Regions from separate parts of the Cupriavidus sp. CP313 genome, predicted to be linked through region 2. Evidence: predicted binding sites of a transcription regulator. Region 2 holds the regulator's gene; the other holds the start of a gene.

Region 1 (4,384 bases), on a different contig from region 2:
TCGCGGATCTTCTTTGCCAGCCGCTCCGCCGCCTGGCTGTCGCCCTTGTACCTGGTGGCCACCTCGGCAAACCCCGGCCCCACCAGCTTTGACTGCATGCCATGGCAGGAAAAGCAGCCGCTCTTGTCGGCCAGGGCATGCATGTCGGCGGCCGTGCCGGCCAATGCCGCGCCCGGCAGCAGCACCGAAGCCGCCACCAGCGCCATCCATTCCTTCTTCATACCTGTTTTCCGTTTCATCCTGTTGCAACCGCGCCCGGCGCACGCCGCGCACCCATGATGCGATCCGGGCGTGCGCCGGACATTGTCATTTCCCGCCGGCTCAGCTCTTGTGCAGCTTGAACACCCACACTGAGCCGCCCTGCTCCAGGAAGTTCACGCGCTTGGCCACCTCGCCGCCCCACAGCGGCACCGCGCCGCCCCAGCCGGACACCACGGCCACGTACTGCTCGCCGTTCTCTTCCCAGGTGACCGGGGGCGCCACCACGCCGCTGCCGGTCTGGAACTGCCACAGCTCCTTCCCGGTCCTGGCGTCGGCCGCCTTCAGGTAGCCTTCCGGCGTGCCCCAGAACACCAGCCCGCCGGCGGTGGTCATCACCCCGCCCCATAGCGGCGCGCTGTTCTTGACCTCCCACATGATCTTGCCGCTCTTGGGGTTGATGGCCCGCAGCGTGCCGATGTAGTCCTCGTTCAGCGGACGGATGGTGAAGCCCGCGCCCAGGAAGGCGGCGCCCTTCTTGTAGCTGATGGGCTCGTTCCAGATATCCATGCCCCACTCGTTGGCGGGCACGTAGAACAGGCCGGTCTGCGGGCTGTAGGCCATCGGCTGCTGGTTCTTGCCGCCAAGGAAGCCCGGCGCGGCAAACACGGACTTGCCCTTTTTCTCGTCGCTGCCGGCGGCGGGGTCGCCGGGGCGACCTTCGGCGATGTAGTTGGGGCGGCCGCTCTTCAGGTCGATGCCGGTGGCCCAGGTGATCTTCTTGACGAAGGGGAAGGCGTTGACCAGCTTGCCGCTGGCCGCGTCGTTGACGTAGAAGAAGCCATTGCGGTCGGCCTTGCCGCCCATGCGCTTGCCGTCCAGGTCGAAGGTCACAAACTCATTGACGCCATCGAAATCCCAGCCGTCGTTCGGGGTGTTCTGGTAGTGCCAGGCGATCTTGCCGGTGGCGGGATCCAGCGCCACCGTCGAGGCCGAGTAGAGGTTGTCGCCCTTGCGGATATGGCTGTTCCACGGGCCCGGATTGCCGGTGCCGAAGTACACCAGCCCGGTGGCCGGATCGTAGGTGCCGCCCAGCCAGGTGGCGGCGCCGCCGGTCTTCCAGGTCTCGCCCGGCCAGCTCGCGTTGGCGGTGCCGGTCACGCCGTTCTCGGTCTTGTTGCCGTCCTTGTCGTACTTGTAGCCCATATGGCCTTCCACCACCGGCCGCGACCACACCAGCTGCCCGGTTTTGGCATCGCGCGCCTCGACCCGGCCCACCACGCCGAACTCGCCGCCCGAGATGCCGGTCAGCACCATGCCCTTGACGATCATGGGCGCCGCCGTGTACGAATAGCCGGCGGCGTAGTCCTCCAGCTTCTCCTTCCACACCACCTTGCCGGTCTTCTGGTCCAGCGCCACCAGCTGCGCATCGAGCGTGCCGAAGATCACCAGGTTGTCATAGAGTGCCGCACCGCGGTTCACCACGTCGCAGCACGGCATGATGCCTTCGGGCAGCCGGTGCTCATACTTCCAGAGCTTGCGCCCGGTCTTCAGGTCCAGCGCATAGATGCGCGAATACGAGGCCGTCACGAACATCTTGCCGTCATGGATCACCGGCTGCGATTCCTGCCCGCGCTGCTTCTCGCCGCCAAACGAGAACGACCACGCCGGCACCAGCTGCCCGACGTTCTTCGTATTGATGCGCGACAGCGTGGAATAGCGCTGGCCTTGCGGGCCCATGCCCCACGACAACACATCGCCGGGGCTCTTTGCGTCGTTCTCGATCATGGCATCGGTCACTGCCGCCTGCGCGGCCAGACTGGCCGCGGCAGCCGCAACCGCCATCACTGCTCGTAACGTCCTCATTGTCATCTCCTCTCTTGTTTTGGGTTTCCCTGGTGCGCCACTGCGCCACACACCAGACATGCCTTTGGCAATTCCCATGCCAGTCGCATCCCCGCACCAACACGCCGGTTGCGGCCCCGTTGCGTGATGACAGCCGTGCCAGCGCGCAACACTGCGTTGCAGCTGCTCCAGATTTGAACAGCCCGCCACGGCTGGCCGGCGTCAGTGGCCAAGCGCGGCTTCCTCACGCGCCGGGTAGAGATGGCCGACGTTGCGCAGGTACTCCGCGGGCATCGCGGCCCAGTGCGCGTAGGGCTGCGGCACCGGCATCGCCATGACCTCGGCCAGGTCCCGCCCCTGCGCCGCGGCCTCGCGCAGACGCGTATCCAGCCATTGCAGGTAGCCGCGCGTCTGCGCGATGGCCTCCGCGCCGCCGGCGGCCGCAGGCACTGGCCCGTGGCTGGGGACCAGCACGCGCGCCCCGCTTTCGGCCAGCAGCGCCTGCAGCCGGTCCAGGCTGGCCAGCCAGCGGCCGATATCCGCGTGCGGCGTGGTCGGAATGCGTTGCCGGAACACCAGCCCGCCGGCAAAGACCACGCCCGCGCTGCGGTCCAGCACCACCAGGTCGTCGCTGGTATGGCCGTCCAGGCGCACCAGCTCCAGCGTATGGCGCCCGATCGTGCGGCGGCCCGGCGCCAGCGCGTGGGCAGGCGGCTCGGGCTCGGTGCCGCGCATCCAGTCGCCGCACAGGCGGTAGAGGTTGTCGGCATAAGCGGCGCCCTCGCGCCGCGCCCCGTCGATGGTGCCGGCCAGGGCGCTGCCGCCCACATCGGCATAGGCCTGGTTGCCGAAGAAATAGTCGGGATGCAGGTTGAGGTTCAGCACCAGCCGCACCGGGGCGGCCGTGACCGATGCAATCGCCCTGCGCTGCTGCTCGCCATACAGCCGCGACGGGCCGGTGTTGATGACCACCACGCCGTCGCCGGTGTCGATAAACGCCGTATTGATGATGTTGCAGCCATTGCCGGGCGCGAAGTCGGCATTGGCGCCTTCCAGCAGCCACACGCCCGCGGCGATCTCGCGCGGGGCCAGGCGGTAGTCAGGAGGCTGCAGGGCGGCCTGCTGGGCGAGTGCCGGCGGCACGGGCTGGCCCGTCAGGCATAGCAGCAACCACAGTAGCAATCGTCGCTTCATGGAGACACCCGCGCCGCGATGTGGTTGCCGTTGTTGTCGTGGCCGGCCACCGTCATGCCCGGCGGCACGGCATCGCGCAGGTCGAAGGAGAAGATCGGGTTCTCGGCAACCGGCTCATGCAGCGTCAGGCGCAGCAGCGGCTGCCGGGCCGCGTCGGCCAGGACCAGGGTCTCGATATGAAACGCCGGGATGCCCGCCGCCAGGCCGGTATCCATCGGATGCATCACGCGCAGCCGCAAGCGTGCCGCGGCTCCGCCGAAGCCCGGGAACACGCGCGCGTCCACGCGGTTGAGCGTGCGGCTCCAGCTGCCGTCGCGGCGCGTGGCGCCGGGCACCGTGCAGCCCCCGCCGCCGGCATCGACCAGCACGCTGCCGACATGCCAGGTGCCATCGCGCGTGCGCGCCGCCACCCGCACTGGCGATGCCTGTTCCAGCTTGAAGCGGAACGACAGCGAAGGACGCACCCGCAGCGGTTCGAACGCCAGCACCTCGCGGATCGGGTTGCGGTCCACCGCTACCACGATGCGATCCACTTCGCCCAGCGCCGAGGCATCGAAGGCGATCGGCACGCGCATGGGGTCTTCCGCAAACGCCGGCCCGGTCACGCTGACGCGGCTGTCGAACACCACCGGCCCCATCTGCAGCAGCTCCTTGTGGATCCAGGCCCATTGCGGCGACTGCAGCGGATCGCTGTGCGCGATGACGGCGCCCGCTGCCCCGGCAGCCGGTACCGCCGGGCTGGCCATGCCCAGTGCGGCCGCCATCAGCAGGACCATGCCCCGCGTCCGGCGCCTCATGCCTGCTGCCCCCGGCGCGCCATGCCGCGCTGCGGATCGTAGCCCTGCAGCGCCAGCGCGAAAAACACCACCGCGCTGCCCGCCACCACCGCCAGGCTCAGCGGCGCCACCTGCCCATACAGCGCAAAGCGGATCGCCTCGACCGCGTGGGTGAAGGGATTGATGCGGGCCAGCTGGTACACCACCTCCGCGCCCGACTCCTGCAGCTTCCACAGCGGATACAGCGCCGAGCTGATGAAGAACATCGGGAAGATCACGAAGTTCATGGTGCCGGCAAAGTTCTCGAGCTGGCGCACATGGACCGACAGCAGCAGGCCCAGCGCGCCCAGCATCAGCGCGGCCAGCGCCAT
Region 2 (4,384 bases):
GCGCGGTGCTGTCGCCGCGCCAGGACCAGAAGGCCGGCGCCACGGGCAACGGCGGCTCGCCGCTGGACCTGAAGCCGGCGCCCGCGCCTGCCAACAAACCCTGACGCCTGGCGCCGGCTTGCCTGCCCGCGCCAGAAACGCCTGAACGCCTGACTGTGCCTATGACCGATACCGCAACCATCGCCGACAAGCCTTCCGTCGAAGCCTCCGCCATCCTCCCCGGGGGCAGCACGCTGGTCGTGCGCCACCTGAAGAAGCGCTATGGCTCGCGCACGGTGGTCAAGGACGTCTCGCTCGACGTGAAGAGCGGCGAGGTGGTCGGCCTGCTCGGGCCCAACGGCGCGGGCAAGACCACGTCGTTCTACATGATCGTGGGCCTGGTGGCGCTGGACGAAGGCGATATCGTGCTCGACGGCGACCACATCAGCGGCCTGCCGATCCACGAGCGCGCGCGCATGGGGCTGTCGTACCTGCCGCAGGAAGCCTCGGTGTTCCGCAAGCTCAACGTCGAAGAAAACATCCGCGCGGTGCTGGAGCTTCAGGTGAACAACGGCAAGCCGCTGCCCAAGGCCGAGATCGAGCGCCGCCTGGATTCGCTGCTCGACGACCTGCAGATCGCGCACCTGCGCAACAACCCGGCGCTGTCGCTGTCGGGCGGCGAGCGCCGCCGCGTGGAAATCGCGCGCGCGCTGGCGTCGTCGCCGCGCTTCATCCTGCTGGACGAGCCCTTCGCCGGCGTGGACCCGATCGCCGTGGGCGAGATCCAGCGCATCGTCAGCTTCCTCAAGGCACGCAATATCGGCGTGCTGATCACCGACCACAACGTGCGCGAGACGCTCGGCATCTGCGACCACGCCTACATCATCAGCGAAGGCACGGTGCTGGCCGCGGGCCAGCCCGAGGAAATCATCGCCAATGACGCAGTGCGGCGCGTCTACCTGGGCGAGAACTTCCGCATGTGATGCAGCGGCCTGCCCTGGAGCGGCAGGCCTCTTCGCGGGCGCGCGTGGGCCCTCCCACAGCCAGCGGCGATCGGACCGCATAAGCGATAGCAATTTCCGTTCCAACAACGGATAGTTGCGCATAGAATAGGTCGCATGAAACCGTCGCTACAGCTCCGTCTTTCCCAGCATCTGGCCCTGACCCCGCAACTGCAGCAGTCAATCCGGCTGCTGCAGCTCTCTACGCTGGAACTGCAGCAAGAGGTCGAACAGGCGCTGACGGAAAACCCGCTGCTCGAGCGCGAGAACGACTGGATCGAAAGCCCGCTGCGCGTGGCGGCCGACGGCTCGGTCAACCTGCAGAGCGCACCGGCGCCCGCCCCGGCAGAGCCCCAGGGCAATGGCGAGGCCCGCGCCGACGGCGCGGGTGACGACGACAGCTATGGCGACAGCGGCAACGGCGACGACTATGGCAGCGGCGACTGGAGCCTGGACGACTTTGCCCGCCGCCCCCAGGGCGACGAGGACGAAAAAACGCCGATGCAGCTGCGCGAAGCCGAGCCCACGCTGCGCGAGTACCTGATGGAACAGCTCACGCCGCTGAAGGTCTCGGCGCGCGACAAGGGCCTGGCCATCTTCCTGATCGAATCGCTCGACGACGATGGCTACCTGAGCGCATCGCTTGAGGAGATCTGCACGGAGTTGCCGGAAGAACTCGAGTTCGAGATCGACGAAGTCCACGCGATCCTCACGCTGCTGCAGAGCTTCGACCCGCCCGGCGTGGGCGCGCGCAACGCCGCCGAGTGCCTGGCCCTGCAGTTGCGGCGCCTGACGCACCCGCAGCGCGAGCTGGCGCTGAACATCGTCACCAACCACCTGGAGTTGCTCGCAGTACGCGACTACACGCGGCTGAAGAAGGCGCTGCAGGTCGATGAAGTGGCGCTGAAGTCCGCACACGAACTGATCCGCTCGCTGGCGCCCTACCCCGGCCATGCATACAGCCGCCCGGAAGCCGACTTCGTGGTGCCGGACGTGTTCGTGCGCAAGGGTGGCGGCGGCTGGATCGCGCAGCTCAATCCGGATGTGATGCCGAGGCTGCGCATCAATGATATGTATGCACAAATCCTGCGTGGCGCGAAGGGTGAGTCCGGCACGGCCGGGCTGCAGCAGAAGCTGCAGGAGGCGCGCTGGCTGATCAAGAACATCCAGCAAAGGTTCGACACAATCCTGCGTGTCTCGCAGGCCATTGTCGAACGTCAAAAGAACTTTTTCAGTCACGGCGAAATCGCCATGCGCCCCTTGGTTTTGCGGGAGATTGCCGATACACTGGGTTTACACGAGTCAACCATCTCCCGGGTGACGACCAATAAATACATGGCAACGCCGATGGGTACTTTCGAACTGAAGTACTTCTTCGGCAGCCACGTGTCCACCGAAACCGGTGGCGCGGCTTCATCAACGGCCATCCGCGCCTTGATCAAGCAACTGATAGGAGCCGAAGACCCGAGGAATCCCCTTTCCGACAGTCGCATTGCCGAACTGCTGGGTGAGCAAGGCTTTGTTGTTGCGCGCCGCACTGTAGCCAAGTATCGCGAAGCCCTGAAGATCCCCGCAGTCAATCTCCGCAAGTCTTTGTAGCCGAGCCCACCGCCTGCCTGGTGAGGCTCTTTCAGAAGGAGAAGCGCTATGAACTTCAAGATCAGTGGACACCACCTGGACATCACGCCCCCTCTGCGTGAGTACGTGGAAACGAAGCTGGAGCGAATCGTCAGGCATTTCGATCAGGTCATTGGCGTTAGCGTGCTGCTCTCTGTCGACAACCACAAGGAAAAGGACCGGCGTCAGTACGCGGAAATCAATCTACATCTCAAGGGCAAGGACATCTTTGTCGAGGCGCATCACGAAGACCTATATGCAGCGATCGACGCACTCGTCGACAAGCTGGACCGTCAGGTGATCCGCTACAAGGATCGCGTGCAAGGCCACGACCGCGAAGCGGTCAAGTACCAGATGGCCGCAGCGCAAATGCAGCAATGACCGTGCCCGGCAGCCCCGCAGCGGGCTGCTGAATCAGGATTGAACAGGCAAGCCGCGCCACGAAGCGCGGCTTTTTTGCGCCCTCGCGTTCCGGGTTGCCGCCGGCATGCCGCGCCCGCACTGGCGGTGCGGCCCGGCTGTGGCGCCGGAGCCAACGCTTTTCACCCGAATGGGCAAGGGTGTTCGCAAGCGCTGCGCCAAGGTGTATGCTGCGCCATACAAAGAGAGGGAATCCTGGCCGCGCCCCGCATCGGTGCGCCGGCCCCCGGCCCGGAGGCACGATTGCATCACCATGTATCGTTCTGCACCGGCTTGCCCCGCTGCGCTGCACAATGCGGGGGTAGTCGCTGCTCTATAATGGGCCGGACGCCTCCGGCCAGGCCAACGGCAGCCCGGGGCCAGCCCACTGCCCGGCGGAACGATCCGCCCGCTAACTGAAATCCTGCGCATCGCCCATGAATCGTTTGGCCAAATTGCTGCCACCCGGCAACATCACCCTCGACGTCAGCGTCACCAGCAAGAAGCGTGTGTTCGAGCAGGCCGGGCTCCTCTTCGAGAACAACCATGGTGTGGCGCGCGCCATCGTGACGGACAACCTGTTCGCGCGCGAGTCGCTGGGATCGACCGGCCTGGGCGCCGGCGTGGCGATCCCGCACGGCCGCATCAAGGGCCTGAAGCAGCCGCTGGCCGCCTTCATGCGCCTGGCCGAGCCGATTCCGTTCGAATCGCCGGATGGCAAGCCGGTATCGCTGCTGATCTTCCTGCTGGTGCCCGAACAGGCTACCCAGCAGCACCTGGAAATCCTGTCAGAAATCGCGCAACTGCTTTCCGACCGCGACATGCGTGAAGGGCTGGCCACGCTGCCCACGCCCGATGCCGTCCATCAGTTGCTGATCGCATGGCATCCCTGATCCCCTGATCCCCCAGGCGGGCCGGCACCAGACCGGGCAGGCGCCAGGCGCTTAGCAAACCGCCCCACCAGTCATACCGCATGGAACTTACCGGCGTCACCTCCCAGTCCATCTTCGACGACAACGCGGCCGACATCAAACTCTCGTGGGTGGCCGGCCTGGAAGGCGCGGACCGCGCCTTCGACGTGGAGTTCGCCCGCGAAGCCACCTCCGCCGCCGACCTGGTGGGCCACCTGAACCTGATCCACCCCAACCGCATCCAGGTGCTCGGCAAGCCCGAGATCACTTATTACCAGCGGCTGGACGACGAGACCCGCAAGCGCCAGATGGGCGAGCTGATCCTGCTCGAGCCGCCCTTCCTGGTGATCGCCGACGGCATGGAGCCGCCGCCCGACCTGGAACTGCGCTGCACGCGCTCGTCCACGCCGCTATTCACCACGCCGGTGTCGTCGGCCGCGGTGATCGACCACCTGCGCCTGTACCTGTCGCGCATCT

The links. The regulator sigma-54, encoded in region 2, starts transcription at its own class of promoters, with help from an activator protein. The targets are predictions, from matches to a motif close to TGGCANGNAANCTGCTTT.
Region 1: a site for sigma-54 is predicted at 2,129-2,146, ahead of ACW4E8_RS15235 (PQQ-dependent methanol/ethanol family dehydrogenase). Genes of this name have one in related genera too.

The regions. Positions count from the first base shown of each region.
Region 1 covers NZ_JBSVZB010000009.1:165,402-169,785, reverse strand. Annotated here, with positions in the region: gene ACW4E8_RS15240 (c-type cytochrome) at 1-221, opposite strand, end outside; gene ACW4E8_RS15235 (PQQ-dependent methanol/ethanol family dehydrogenase) at 322-2,064, opposite strand; gene ACW4E8_RS15230 (quinoprotein relay system zinc metallohydrolase 1) at 2,266-3,237, opposite strand; gene ACW4E8_RS15225 (quinoprotein dehydrogenase-associated SoxYZ-like carrier) at 3,234-4,013, opposite strand; gene ACW4E8_RS15220 (ABC transporter permease) at 4,031-4,384, opposite strand, start outside.
Region 2 covers NZ_JBSVZB010000002.1:274,535-278,918, forward strand. Annotated here, with positions in the region: gene lptA (lipopolysaccharide transport periplasmic protein LptA) at 1-104, shown strand, start outside; gene lptB (LPS export ABC transporter ATP-binding protein) at 162-962, shown strand; gene ACW4E8_RS03500 (RNA polymerase factor sigma-54) at 1,098-2,579, shown strand; gene hpf (ribosome hibernation-promoting factor, HPF/YfiA family) at 2,628-2,978, shown strand; gene ptsN (PTS IIA-like nitrogen regulatory protein PtsN) at 3,434-3,889, shown strand; gene hprK (HPr(Ser) kinase/phosphatase) at 3,970-4,384, shown strand, end outside.